Regions from separate parts of the Bacillus sp. SORGH_AS_0510 genome, predicted to be linked through region 1. Evidence: riboswitches for the same ligand, from Rfam matches in the RefSeq annotation. Region 1 holds a riboswitch; the other holds the start of a gene.
The links. A riboswitch is a leader RNA that binds a small molecule or an ion and turns the genes downstream of it on or off. The one in region 1 is predicted to bind thiamine pyrophosphate.
Positions count from the first base shown of each region.

Region 2: another riboswitch for thiamine pyrophosphate. It lies ahead of QE429_RS20340 (energy-coupled thiamine transporter ThiT); the one in region 1 lies ahead of thiM (hydroxyethylthiazole kinase).

Region 1 covers NZ_JAUTAU010000001.1:2,995,420-3,002,182, forward strand. The annotation lists gene QE429_RS15395 (acetylornithine deacetylase) at 1-779, opposite strand, end outside; gene thiW (energy coupling factor transporter S component ThiW) at 793-1,299, opposite strand; partial or broken gene thiE (thiamine phosphate synthase) at 1,307-1,961, opposite strand; gene thiD (bifunctional hydroxymethylpyrimidine kinase/phosphomethylpyrimidine kinase) at 1,958-2,776, opposite strand; gene thiM (hydroxyethylthiazole kinase) at 2,792-3,604, opposite strand; TPP riboswitch at 3,875-3,985, opposite strand; gene QE429_RS15420 (glutaredoxin family protein) at 4,069-4,326, opposite strand; gene QE429_RS15425 (hypothetical protein) at 4,650-5,105, shown strand; gene QE429_RS15430 (HipA family kinase) at 5,160-5,936, opposite strand; gene QE429_RS15435 (glycosyltransferase family 4 protein) at 5,933-6,763, opposite strand, start outside.
Region 2 covers NZ_JAUTAU010000001.1:3,974,450-3,981,212, reverse strand. The annotation lists gene QE429_RS20345 (histidine kinase N-terminal domain-containing protein) at 78-1,202, opposite strand; TPP riboswitch at 1,402-1,508, shown strand; gene QE429_RS20340 (energy-coupled thiamine transporter ThiT) at 1,597-1,941, shown strand; gene QE429_RS20335 (energy-coupled thiamine transporter ThiT) at 1,955-2,176, shown strand; gene QE429_RS20330 (FeoA family protein) at 2,334-2,558, shown strand; gene feoB (ferrous iron transport protein B) at 2,558-4,561, shown strand; gene QE429_RS20320 (FeoB-associated Cys-rich membrane protein) at 4,583-4,741, shown strand; gene QE429_RS20315 (helix-turn-helix transcriptional regulator) at 4,859-5,311, shown strand; gene QE429_RS20310 (transglycosylase domain-containing protein) at 5,681-6,763, shown strand, end outside.

The DNA of each region.
Region 1 (6,763 bases):
ATCGTATTCGTACCAGGCGGAAAACCTTCATAACTTTTCGTTATTGCCCAATGCCGCTCCAGCTCCTGAAGCCCTGTAATAATCTTCATCATCTTTTCAATGGCGCTAGCACCTTTTACGCCACCACCTGCATGAATCATTTTTCGCCGGAGTCCGTCATGATAGGTCTCTTTGCTTTGAATCGTAATCCAACCTGTGATCACTCCGCCTTGGCCTTGAATATGTAAATCACTAGTATCGACCACTACGGCATAATCAGCAGTATACCCTCTCTCAACACATGCTTGTGTCCCTGCTTCTCCCACTTCTTCTCCAATTACGGATTGAAAATGAAGATCACCGCTTAGGGATATACCCATCTCTTTTAAAAGCTTGATAGCAAAAAGGGATGCTGCCATTCCACCTTTCATGTCTGCCACGCCACGTCCATAAACATATGAATCTATTATCCTTGTGCTAAAAGGTGATGAAACCCACTCCCTGTCATCTCCCACTTCAGCCACGTCCACATGCCCATTTATAATTAAACTATTAAACTGCCCAGAGGATTCACCCTTTAAAATTCCCACCACATTTGGGTCACCTGCGTATACATCCCATTGATCCGTTTGAAAGTCCAGGCCATCTAGATAATCTTTAATAAATCCCTGTATTTCATTTGTATTTCGGGCAGGTGGGCTTACTGTTGGGAAAGCCACCAGCGTGGAGAGCAATTCAAGAAGTTCCTCTTTTCTTGATTCCACCTCGACTGCAATTTTCTCGGCTAATTCGTTCCACATTTTCTGTACCACCTTATACTTTTGCTTGCGTTCCCTCTAGTTTCACAACTTTTTTCTTTAAAAATAAAGTTAAAATAATAAACCCAATTAATGCACCAGCGAACGAGCTAAAAATAAATAAAGGAATGAAGCCAAATAATGTTGCTTTTTGTCCAAGGAATAGTGTTGCGATTGGATAACAAAGCATAGCACCAAGGATTCCCGTCCCGATCACTTCTCCAAAAAATGCAAGATAGATTTTCCTTGTTTTCAAGAATAATAGGGAGGCGAGCAATGCACCGACCATACTTCCTGGGAAAGCAAACGGTGATCCCGTACCGATCAAGTTTCTAATAAGGGAGACACAGAACGCTTGAGCCACAGCATAATATGGCCCTAAAAGAACTGCTGACAATACATTCATGAAATGTTGAACAGGAAAAACCTTTGTAAAGCCAACGGGAATATAAAAAAGATTACTGGACAAAGTTCCGATTGCAATCATCATGGCGGTTAAAGTAAGTTTGTGTGTTTTTCTCATTCTTCTATCACTCCTGACCCAATATGGCACAAATATTTCTTCCTAGTGCTTGCACAGCCTCTAGCGGTGACTCTGCATGACTAATTGCCGTAATCACAGAAACACCATCTGCACCTGCTGCCACTACCGATTGTGCATTTTCAATCGTAATGCCACCGATTCCAACAATCGGGATGTTAAAGCCATCCTTCCGCAACGCTTCAATTAAAATCGTTCCTCGAGATGGTTTGGCATCGGCTTTCGTGGTGGTTGGAAAAACTGGACCAAATCCCGAAATAATCCGCACCGTCCCTTAGGGCTGCTAAAGCTTCCTCTTTTGAATGAACAGATACACCAAGGATTTTGTCGCCAATCTTACCCCTGACTGATTTGACCGTTTCATCTTCTTGACCAATATGGACACCATCTGCATTTAATTCTAGGGCAAGTTCAATATCATCATTCACGATAAAAGGGATATGATTTGCCTTACACATTCTTTGAAGTTCCTTCGCGAGTGAATATTTTTCCGCACCCGTCAACGCACCTTCCCCCTTTTCACGGAATTGAAAAATAGTTATCCCCCCAGCAATAGCTTCCTTTAATACCTCAACAGGATCCTTCAAGCAGTTATTACTGCCCATGATAAAATAGACCCTTAAGGCTTCCCTTAACGTTGTCATGAAGGTGCCACCTCTTTTCCATTTCTTTTTTTTCTATAGGCCCAATGATTGGTTGGTCCATGCCCCTGGCCAATCTCTAAATCTTCCTCAATCGCCGCCTGAATAAAATCCTTAGCAGTTAAAACTGCCTCATACACGCTAGCACCTTTTGCCAGCTCTGCAGTTAATGCAGCTGAGAAGGTGCACCCTGTTCCATGCGTATTTTTAGTAATGATACGTTTGCTAGAAAAAGTGTAGAATTCTTTGCCATCGAATAATAAATCAATTGCCTCGGATTCATTCTCGTCATGACCACCTTTAATAACAATATTCTTGACTCCGAATGCATGTAATTTCCTCGCGGCTTCCTTTTTATCCTCAATTGACTGGATCGTCATTCCAGTTAATACTTCCGCTTCGGGAATGTTCGGTGTGATGACCATGGCTAGAGGCAGTAAATAGGTTTTCATCGCTGAAATAGCTTCTTGTAACAGTAAGGAAGCTCCGCCTTTAGCAATCATCACCGGGTCAACAACAACATTTTCCCAGTTAAAAACTTTAATTTGTTCAGACACGGCTTCAATAATTTCAGCATTAAACAGCATTCCTGTTTTTAATGCATCCGTTCCAATATCCTCACCAATCGCTTGAATCTGTTTGATCACAGCCTCTACAGACATGGGATACACTCCGTGGACCCCCAATGTATTTTGAGCGGTAACTGCCGTTAATGCCGACATGCCAAATACCTGAAGTTCCTGAAACGTCTTTAAGTCTGCTTGAATTCCAGCTCCACCACCACTATCTGAACCAGCAATTGTTAGTGCTTTTTTCATAAAAATCCCCCCATTTTACTCACTGATTTTTTCAAATAATGCAAATTGCTCTATATCTCTAGAAGAAGTCAATGATAACTGGTTTAAAAATTCAAATTGGAAGCTACCAGGTCCAAATTTATCTGTTTTTTCTGCTGCCTTCTCTGCAGCAATTCCATAGAAGGATAAAGCTGCTACTGCTGCCTTTATTAAATCTTTTTCCACACCAGCAAAGGCACCTATTACCGAGGTTAATAGACAACCCGTCCCCGTAACTTTTGTTAATATTGGATGTCCATTTTTAACAACATAGATTGTTTCTCCATCAGTCACGATATCCTCTTTCCCCGTGATGACTACGACAGTTTTCATTTTTCGTGCAGCTGAGATGGCTACTTCAACAATATTGCCATTTGCGTCACCTGCATCTACACCTTTAATTTCCCAGTTTTCGCCGACAACATTAGCAATTTCAGCCGCATTTCCTCGAATAACTGATACATTTACTTCCTTCATAATCTTTTGTGCAGTTTCCGTACGGTAACGTGTTGCTCCAGCTCCTACAGGATCAAAAATGACTGGTACTCCGGTTTCATTTGCAGCTTTTCCAGCAATAATCATAGACTCGACTGTCTGCGAATTTAAGGTACCAATATTCAACACTAGCGAACTAGCAATCTTAGCCATATCGGCTACTTCTTCTTCTGCATAGGCCATGACTGGTGATGCACCAAGGGCAAGCAGGCCATTTGCTGTAAAGTTTGTAACGACGACATTTGTTATATTATGTACAAGTGGTCTTCCCTCTCTTACCTTTTCCAATGTTTCAAACAAGCTGTTTTTTTTCACAACAATCTCCCCTTTTTTAAAAAATGGCTCTGTTAAAATTGTCTGTTGATTTCCGCTCCAGGCACGAGCGGTTCGTGGGTGTTTCGGCGAGCCTCCTCGACGCAAGCGTCTGCGAGGTCTCCCCTGAACCATACTCCCACAGGAGTCTTCGTGCCTTCCGCTCCAATCAACAGGATGTATAAATCAACATTGTTCTTTAACACAGCTTAAAAATAAAAAAACCAGATCCATATATTGGACCTGGTTAGTTAGAAAGAGTAATAAAAAATACTATTCACTCGACTACTTTCCTACGCTGGTATTACCCAGATCAGGTCCGAAGGGTTAAAAACGTTGCCGTTTTCTCTCAGCCCGCTGATCAGGGCACCCCTAGTAGATACTTCTTTATGAAATTACCTAAATAGTACTGCTAAAAATTTCAGATGTAAAGTAAATAATTTTATAAGATTTGTCATTCAGTCCATTTACCTTTCTAAATCGGTGTTTCCTTTTGCTAAATCCATCAGCTCTTTTAATTCATTAGTAAAGCCTTTTACTGCTCTGCCATCGAAAACAGTTACCGGCACACCTAAGAAACCGTACATCTCTACTTCTTTTTGAAATTCTGGGTTTGTGGCTACGTTTCTTGCCTCAAAAGCGATTCCTTCCTCTGTTAAAACCTGTTTTACCATTGTACATTCAATACAGTCGTTCGTTGTATAGACAATTACGGACTTATTCATTGGCATAATTCTCCTCTAACTGATATTGCGACAAATTTCATCTAGTTTCCTCTTCCATCGATTATATAACAGTTAACGGTATAGGTTGAAGACCTCTGTTTCAGGAAATATTGCTCGGGAAAGCGCACGAACAGACAATTCTCGCGTTTACATGTCGGAAAGTGAAAGCGATATTCTTCATTTACGAGGGCTGGACTGCCTTTTTTTCTACTTTCATGATATTCGTTGATGCTTGTCTGTGAAAATTTCATATGATATCTCTTGTAAGGCCCTTATTCATGAATGGGCTCGGGATTCAAACTTTAAAAAAGGTGGGTAGAATAATGAGCAAAAAAAATAAGAAGATTCAAGAAGATCAAGTTGAAAATACATTTGATATAGACTCCATTTTACAGTCGGTAAACAACTTGCTGAAAGAAGAGCTATTAAAGGCTTTGGGAAATTCCTCAGAAAATGCATCTTCTAACACAGTAGAAAAAGAGCAATCAGATGCACAAGATACTAAACAACAACAAGAGCTTGTTGTCGAGGAACAAGTACAACAAATTGAAGACAGCAGTCCTCCTGAGAATGACCTTCGCTCCAAAATTGGCAATCACTTATTAGCGATTGAAACCGACATAGCAGCCTATATTTCAAGCTTTGAAGATGAGATTCGAGCAGAACTTGCAGGTTTAAAGGAACAAAATACAACCCTATTAAAACAAGTCTCAGATTTCGAGAAGAAGAATAAGGATAAAGACAAGGAAAAGGACAAAAAGAAAAAGAAAGAAAAGTAAACTCTAAATAAAAAAACCTTGAACTCTCAAGGTTTTTTTACTTTGTTTAAGAATTTACATACTATTATCATGTAAAGGGAGATAAATTTTTTTCAAAAATCTCTCCATGAGGTGTGGAAGAACACTTTTACGCCTCGTCACTAGGGCACTGACCATGGCTTTTTTCTCTTCTTTACTTACCATCCAATCTTCTGGAATCATTGAGATGATTTCCTCAATTAAAAATATAGGGATGGTCTGGATTAGTTCCAAATAATCCGTAAAACTATTTTCCGATTCAATAAATTTTGCCATAATCTGATGTGTAGCGCTCTTCAATAACTGCTCTGACATGTCCTCTAAATCACTGGCAATCCAGTTGTATGCACCGAAAATCTCAGCATGATCAATAATCCATAATTGGTATTGTCCTGGATCTTCCTCACATAAGACTATATTTTTACGCGTACGATCGCGATTGCAAAGCCAGTAATCTAGCAAGATGGCACCTGCTAATGACTGGTGATTACTAATACTAGAAATATTTGGCGTTTGATGACCGTCCATACAATCAGGAACATATAAAGAAGCGAATTGGTATTGGGTATGGTGCATGACTTTCAGTTCAGGAACTTGCGCAATAAACTCTGGTGGTATCGCTACTAACCGGGCAAATGGAATCGGCAGACCGAGATATCGTGCTAAACAATACCCCACCCATTCATTTGGTAAAGTTCTCTCAAACCCAGGCTGAAAGAACTTTACCACATAGTCATGTCCATCACTAAAACTTATTAAGTGAGCATTAGACTTTCCTTCTAATGTTTTTCGATAGGCAATAGGAGTAATCATCTCATCTCCCCCTCCCCATTTACCTCTCCGCCCTTTTGGACAATTTTCTTTAATAAATTCACATATGCATCTGCAACTGTTTGGATGGAAAAATGTTGTTGAACTCTATTAATTGCAGCCTGAGACATCTGTTGAAAGCGTATTGGATCATCAATAATTCCATATATTTGATTGACGGCATCTTCGACATTTTGTCCACGAAATAGTAAGCCTGTCTCCCCCTCAACCACTAATTCTGTTACTGGCATCATTCTAGATGCCACAACAGGTACACCACAGGTCATTGATTCAATGAAGGTATTTCCAAAGGATTCTGATTTAGTGGTTGCAAGAGTACATCCACCAGATTGACGAATCTTTGCATAGACATGAGGCATTTGCTGATATGGAATGACCGGGAACCATTTAATAATATCGGTGAGCTGCTCTTGCTGCCAGGCTGCCGTAAATTCTTCACGCTGTACACTCTGTGCTCCACCGATGACCCAAATCTCAATATCGTCTCGTTCATTCTTAATCTTTTTTGCAATCTCAAGTAGCATCGGCCAGTTTTTACGTTTGTCCAATCTGCCAATCCATCCGATAATTTTTTTATCATTTGGAAGTATTGGTTCACTTTGAAAATCAATTTCCTCTTCCATTAATGCACGGAAAAAAGAAGTATCTACACCGTTGTATATGACTTCAATGGGGACATTATTTGTTAATATGGAAACAATTCGTTTTTGATATTGAGAGGGTACGATGATTAATTCGGGTTGAATTCCTTTAAAAGATTTTACATGGGGCATAAGCTTAATTAGTTCAGGTGTTCGGGCTTCTACAAT
Region 2 (6,763 bases), 980 kb from region 1:
TGTATATAGTTGGGGAAATAAAAAAATCCCTGGCTTTTGGAAAGTGGGATTTAAATGGATACACGATGTTTTATCTTTTAAGAAAGTACAGGTAGGCATATTGAAAAAGTAGTCTTATCAAAAGAAGAATCACATGTTAATTCTCCTTTATGTTTTTCAATAATTTCCTTACAAACAAATAAACCAAGCCCCGTACCTAATTTTTTTGTTGTAAAGAAGGGTTCAAAAATGGTTTTACTTAATTCTGCCGGTATGGCAGGCCCATTATTTGAAATATTGATTTTTATCTGCTCGTTATTTTCAACCCAGCTGCTGATCTCTATTGTCGGTGTATCAACTTCATGGTGGTTTAATACATCGATGGCATTAAAAATGATATTAATAAAGACTTGCCTGATTTCATCGGCATACCCGTTCAATGTAAAATCTTTACTTAGATCTCTTTTTATCTTCACTTTACCATCTAAAATACTTGGATATAGGAAATTTAATACCTCATCAATCAGTTGATTTAATTTGAAGTCAATTTTTTCCTTTCCGATGAGCTCCTTTTTTGAAAGTAAAAGGAACTGGGAAATTCTAAAGTTTAGTTGGTCTAACTCACTTGAAATGATATCTAGATATCTCATGTTTGGATAATCAGCTTTAAGTAACTGAATAAATCCTTGAACAGAGGTAAGTGGATTTCTAAATTCGTGGATAAAGCTTGATGTCATTTGACCAAGAAGTGTTAACCGATCTTGATGTGTTGAATCAATAAACATCGTCTTTTCTTCAATAATTTTATTTTTTGCTTCCGAGTAGTGGGAAACGGCATAATATAAAAATTTATCAAAACAAAAATTTATCTTATTTATGGATTCCTGTAAATCCGACCAGGAGATACCTGTCTTACTCAAATAACCATAAAGAATGGTACGACCAAGATTTACATTATAGACAAAATCACCAATATTAATATGAGCTAGTACCCGTTCTTCTGACACTTCTATTGCAATCTTTTTAATGATTTCTAAAAGTTCATCATTAGAGACTTTATGCATTGTAAGGATTACGTTAAGAAGGGCTTCCCCATTTTCCCTGATTTTCATCTTAAAGGGGTCCTTGTGATTGATTACAATGGAATTTTCCCATTCTTGTACCAGCTTCTCTTTATTTTGTTGAAAAAAAGCAACTAATTCCGTTTGTTCTCCGGTAAACATCTTTTTTCCCCCTATAGTATTTACAAAACTGCTTAACAAGTTAATTCGAGGGTAATAGGGAAAATCCTCTAAAAAATTGAATAAAAAATATTTACCAATAATTTCTATTACTATTTAGGTGTTTCGCCCAATGGTCTACAAGGAGATTGTTCTTGTAAAAATAGGAGAACAGTAGTATATTTTAATGGAAACAATAGAATATTTCCACAAGGGGAGCTGCCTCGGGCGGCTGAGAGTGAACGGTAGAGTTCTGACCCTATGAACCTGTTAGTTAACACTAGCGTAGGGATGTGGTTTGCCGATAGCAAAGCAATGCAGACATTCCTTAGTTTGCATTGCTTTTTTTTGTGGATTTTTTTTATTGATAGAGAAAACAAAGGGGGATTTTTAAAAAATGAGCAAGAACAGTAGCAATACGCTTTTTATTACAGAAGTAGCGGTATTTACCGCGCTAGCCTATTTATTGGATTATGTAGGTAATATCCTTTCATTTAAAATTTGGCCGCAAGGTGGTTCAATTTCCATTGCTATGGTACCCGTTTTTCTAATGGCATATCGCTGGGGGGGTAAAGGTGGAGTTTTAACTGGATTCTTGCTGGGATTATTACAGTTTATCCTTGGCTATTCACAAATTTATACAATCCTTCAAGGAATTATTGATTACTTTATTGCTTTTACTGTTGTTAGGCTTTGCGGGTGTTTTTGCAGCACAAATAAAAAATGGCCTGAATGCGAGTAACAAAGGGAAGTGGATGACCTTTGTGGTACTGGGAGCATTCATAGGAAGTCTCCTTCGTTACTTCTGCCATGTAGTTTCGGGCATTGTGTTTTTTGGAGAATATGCTCCAAAAGGGCAACCAGTCGCTGTGTACTCCCTTTTATACAATGGAACGTACATGCTTCCAAGCTTTATCATTAGTGCCATTATTATTATCCTTGTAATTAGTGCATTACCAAAGAGATTATTTAAATAAGCTTATTAAAAAAGGAAAAGACCAGTAGCTTTTCCTTTTTTTAATTAATTTTTTTCGAAACTTTGTCAAATTTAATATGCTTATTACCCTAAAAAAGTGTTAAAATGACAATATAGAAAGATAATCATTCTCAATTAACATAGATAGGGTGATATACATGTTCGGTTCGTTAAAAGCAGGAGATAAAGGTAAAATATTAGATCTTTCTCATGTTGGTCACCTAGTTCAAAGAAGGCTATTGGATTTAGGTATCACTGAAGGTTCTGAAGTATGCGTAAAATGCGTAATGCCATTTGGAGGACCGATTATGATTGAGTCCTGCGGACAATGTGTTGGCATTCGCCGCAAGGAAGCCGTTCAGATTGAGGTGGAAAGAATCTAATGGAAATTGCTCTAATAGGTAACCCAAATACAGGGAAAACATCATTGTTTAATAACTTAACAGGCTCCTATGAATATGTTGGGAACTGGAGCGGTGTAACGGTTGAAAAGAAGGTTGGAGTATTTAAGAAAAATATAGGTCATTTAATTGATCTACCTGGAGTATATACGCTTAATCCGTTGTCAAAAGATGAAGGGGTTGTCACATCCTTCTTTTTAAATGAATCAGTGGATCGTTTACTGAATATATTAGATGCCTCTCAATTGGAGCGAAATCTTCACCTTACACTCCAATTGCTTGAATTTGAAAAGCCTGCGCTTATTGGCCTTAATATGATAGACGTAGCTAATAAGAGGGGAATTCAAATTGATTACATGAAGCTGTCAGATATTCTTGGTGTGCCCGTGGTACCAGTTGTGGCAAGAAGCGGAAAAGGTTGCGATCAGCTAGTCGATGTCATATCGACAAAATCCATTCAACCGATGAAAAAAAATCTAACGTATTACGGTAAAGAGATAGAGGAAGCTATTACAGCATTTTCTGGAGAATTAACGGGGAAAACAACTCACTCTATACGCTTCCTGGCTATTCAATACTTAGAAGGTAACGAGTATGTAAAAAACTATGTTAATAGTTTAGCCAATACACAAAAGCTCGAAGCAATTTTATATAAATTGGAGTCGGAGTTACAAAAACAAACGGATTTTAAATCGGTAACAAACTATATATATTTAAAAAGAAAAGAAGTTATTGAAAAAATTGTTGGTGAAGTTGCTAGGAAAAGTGACACAGTTATCCCTTTGACTGAAAAAATTGATAGTATTGTTACCAATCGATTTTTAGGTATGCCGATCTTTTTACTTTTAATGTATTTTATGTTTATGTTAACGTTTGATTGGTTGGGAACCCCATTATCGGATGCTTTAGATGGTTTATTGACAGGCCCAGTAACAGCCGGATTTGAGAAAGTGTTAGAGGCCATTCATGCATCGGCTTTTATCCATGCATTGATTATTGAAGGCTTAGTAGCAGGTGTGGGCGGCGTTCTTGTGTTTGTTCCACAAATTTTTATTCTCTTCTTTTTCATTTCGTTATTAGAGGATTCTGGATACATGGCTCGTGTAGCATTAGTAATGGACCGAATTATGGAATCGGTTGGACTTAACGGAAAAGCTTTCATACCGATGATGATTGGTTTTGGTTGTAATGTACCTGGGATTATGGCCGCACGAACAATTGAAACACCACGTGAGCGTTTGTTAACGATCCTGCTCACACCCTTAATGTCTTGTTCCGCGCGATTACCAGTGTACGCTTTATTTGTTGGGGCATTTTTTGCAGCACATAAAGCATTTGTTGTATTAAGTCTATATGTTCTTGGAATCGTTGTTGCTTTAGTTTTAGCAAAAATATTCTCTACTACCCTATTAAAATCTGAAACGTCATTGTTTGTCATTGAACTGCCACCGTATAGGCTGCCACAATTCCAATCGCTTTGGAGAAGTACATGGGATAAGGGAAAAGGATTTGTCAGAAAAGCTGGAACATTTATCTTTGCAGGCTCAGTATTTATTTGGCTCTTATCTTATGTGGGTCCTAAAGGATTAAATGTAGATATGGATCATAGTTTTCTAGCTGCAATCGGAAATATCATCGCTCCAATATTTGATCCTATTGGTTTTGGAACATGGCAGGCTTCAGCTTCCTTAATTACTGGATTTCTAGCAAAAGAAGCCATCATCTCAACGATGAATATCATTTATTTTGTTCCGAATGATGCTGGATTGCAAGCATTACTGGCGAATTATTATACACCGCTTGCTGCCTATAGTTTCATGGTTTTCATTTTGCTTTATATTCCATGCTTAGCAACAGTAGCTACTATTTACAAAGAAACTAGCTCCAAAAAATGGACAGCTTTCTCTATGATCTATGCTTTTGTGATTGCCTATGTATTGTCATTAATCATTTACCAAGGTGGAAAGCTGTTGGGGATTGGTTAAATCTAAAAAGAGGTGAAAGCTATGATAGCCAATATTATTATTGGTGCAGCGATTTTTGGATACGCAACATGGGCTTTAGTCAAGTTCATAAATAAGTCCAAAAAAGGGAAATGCGCAGCATGTGAACTTAAAAATTCTTGCTCAAGTCAGTGTGGACTTCCTCCCCAAATAAATAAATAGTACCTTTTAATGAAAAAACTGCTATCAAATAAGGATAGCAGTTTTTTCATATAATTTGAATGATTGGCAGAAGTTGTGTAAAATTACACTAGATGCTATTGAAGGAAGGGCTTTAATGTGACCAGGGATGAAATTTTAATGCAAGTTTCTGAAAAGCTTCGTCTTATTCGGACGGAAGCAGGCTATACTCAGGATAAAATGGCAGAAATTATAGGTGTTTCAAAGAAAACACTTGTACAAATTGAGAAGGGAAGAGTTCTTGCCAACTGGTCTACGGCTGTTTCAATTTGTGCACTTTTCCGTGAAACTGAAACAGTCCAATTCTTATTTGGAAACGAGCCTTTAGAAGTATTAGAAACAGTGGCACGTGAGGGAATAGATTTTCGTAGAACAAAGACATTAGGCGGCCGGGTATGGTGGAAAATCGTGACAAAGAAGAACGGTTTTGTCCTCCAACAAAATATCCTTAGTAAACATTTTCGAATCCTGGATGAAAAAAACTATCGGATTTTTAGTAGTTTTGACGAAAAACATAGCAAACAGCGCTTTAAAGAAATCACAAAAAGCTAATATTATAGAAGAAAAATAAAAGATGGGACCTGCCCATCTTTTATTTTTTGGGCTGTGATAAAGGAGAATGTTGAGTATTACACCCTGTTGATTGTAGCGAAAGGCACGAAGACTCCTCGAAAATGCTATCGCATTTCCTTCGTGCGTGGGCGGATTCAAGATGCAATTCAATGTCCTGTGGGAGTATGGTTCAGGGGAGACCCCGCAGGCGCGTTTCGCAGAGGAGGCTCGCCGAAACACCCACGAACCGCTCGTGCCTGGAGCGGAAATAACAGGCAAGAAAACAGAGCCATTTTTTATACAGTCATAAAAATCAACAAATCTTCAAAAATTATACTTGCCATAATTTACAGAGAAGGAAGTCATCTAATGATACTTAAGGATATTTTTAAGAACTGGAAAAAGAGGCATCTGCTTCAATTCATTATTTTATTTATATTACTCATCATCCTAGGTTTTTTTGGGGTTATTTCCTATTTTGCAAACAGTGCTGATATATCTAAATTAAAAAATGAGCTGCCTCAGCCTACTGTGTTTTATGATGTGAATGGGAAAGTAGCAAGTAAGGTTTCAGCAAATAAGAATGAAGGAGTTCCTATTAAGGAAGTTCCCGAGTCAATGAAAAATGCGGTCGTTGCCATTGAGGACCATCGATTTTATCAACATAAAGGTGTCGACCTAATCGGTACTTCAAGGGCGCTCTTCCGTGACCTTAAAGCAGGTGGGATGGTTGAAGGCGGCAGTACAATTACACAACAATTAACCAAAAATACCCTGCTTACATCTGAAAAGACACTGAACAGAAAAATACAGGAAGTTTTCTTATCCCTTGCGGTCGAAAGAAAATATTCAAAAAAGGAAATCCTCCAGATGTATTTAAATCAGATATATTTTGGAAATGGAGCGTATGGAATTAAACAAGCAGCGAGTAAATATTTTGCCAAAGAGGTAAAAGATCTTACTGTAAGTGAATCAGCTTTACTTGCAGGTTTGATAAAAGCTCCCTCTGCTTTAAATCCGTATGGTCATATGAAAAGTGCAACCGAACGTCGTAATATCGTGTTATTACAAATGAAAAATCAACGATACATTTCGAGTAAACAATACGAACAAGCACTACATGAGGAAGTAGTTTTAAACGATAAGGGTGGGGACCCATTTCGTGGGAAATTTCCTTATTATGTGGATCAAGTCTTAGAGGAAGCAATTAAAAAATATGGTCTTTCACAGGATGATTTATTAACCGGAGGATACCAAATCTATACAGAACTTGATCCAACTGTGCAAGCGGCAATGGAGAAGACCTATCAAAATGATTCTCTTTTCCCAAAAGGAAATGATCGACTTGTTCAAAGTGGCGGGGTAATCGTTGATCCAAAAACTGGCGGTGTGAGGGGGCTTGTCGGTGGAAGAGGAAAACACGCCTTTAGAGGCTATAATCGTGCTACACAA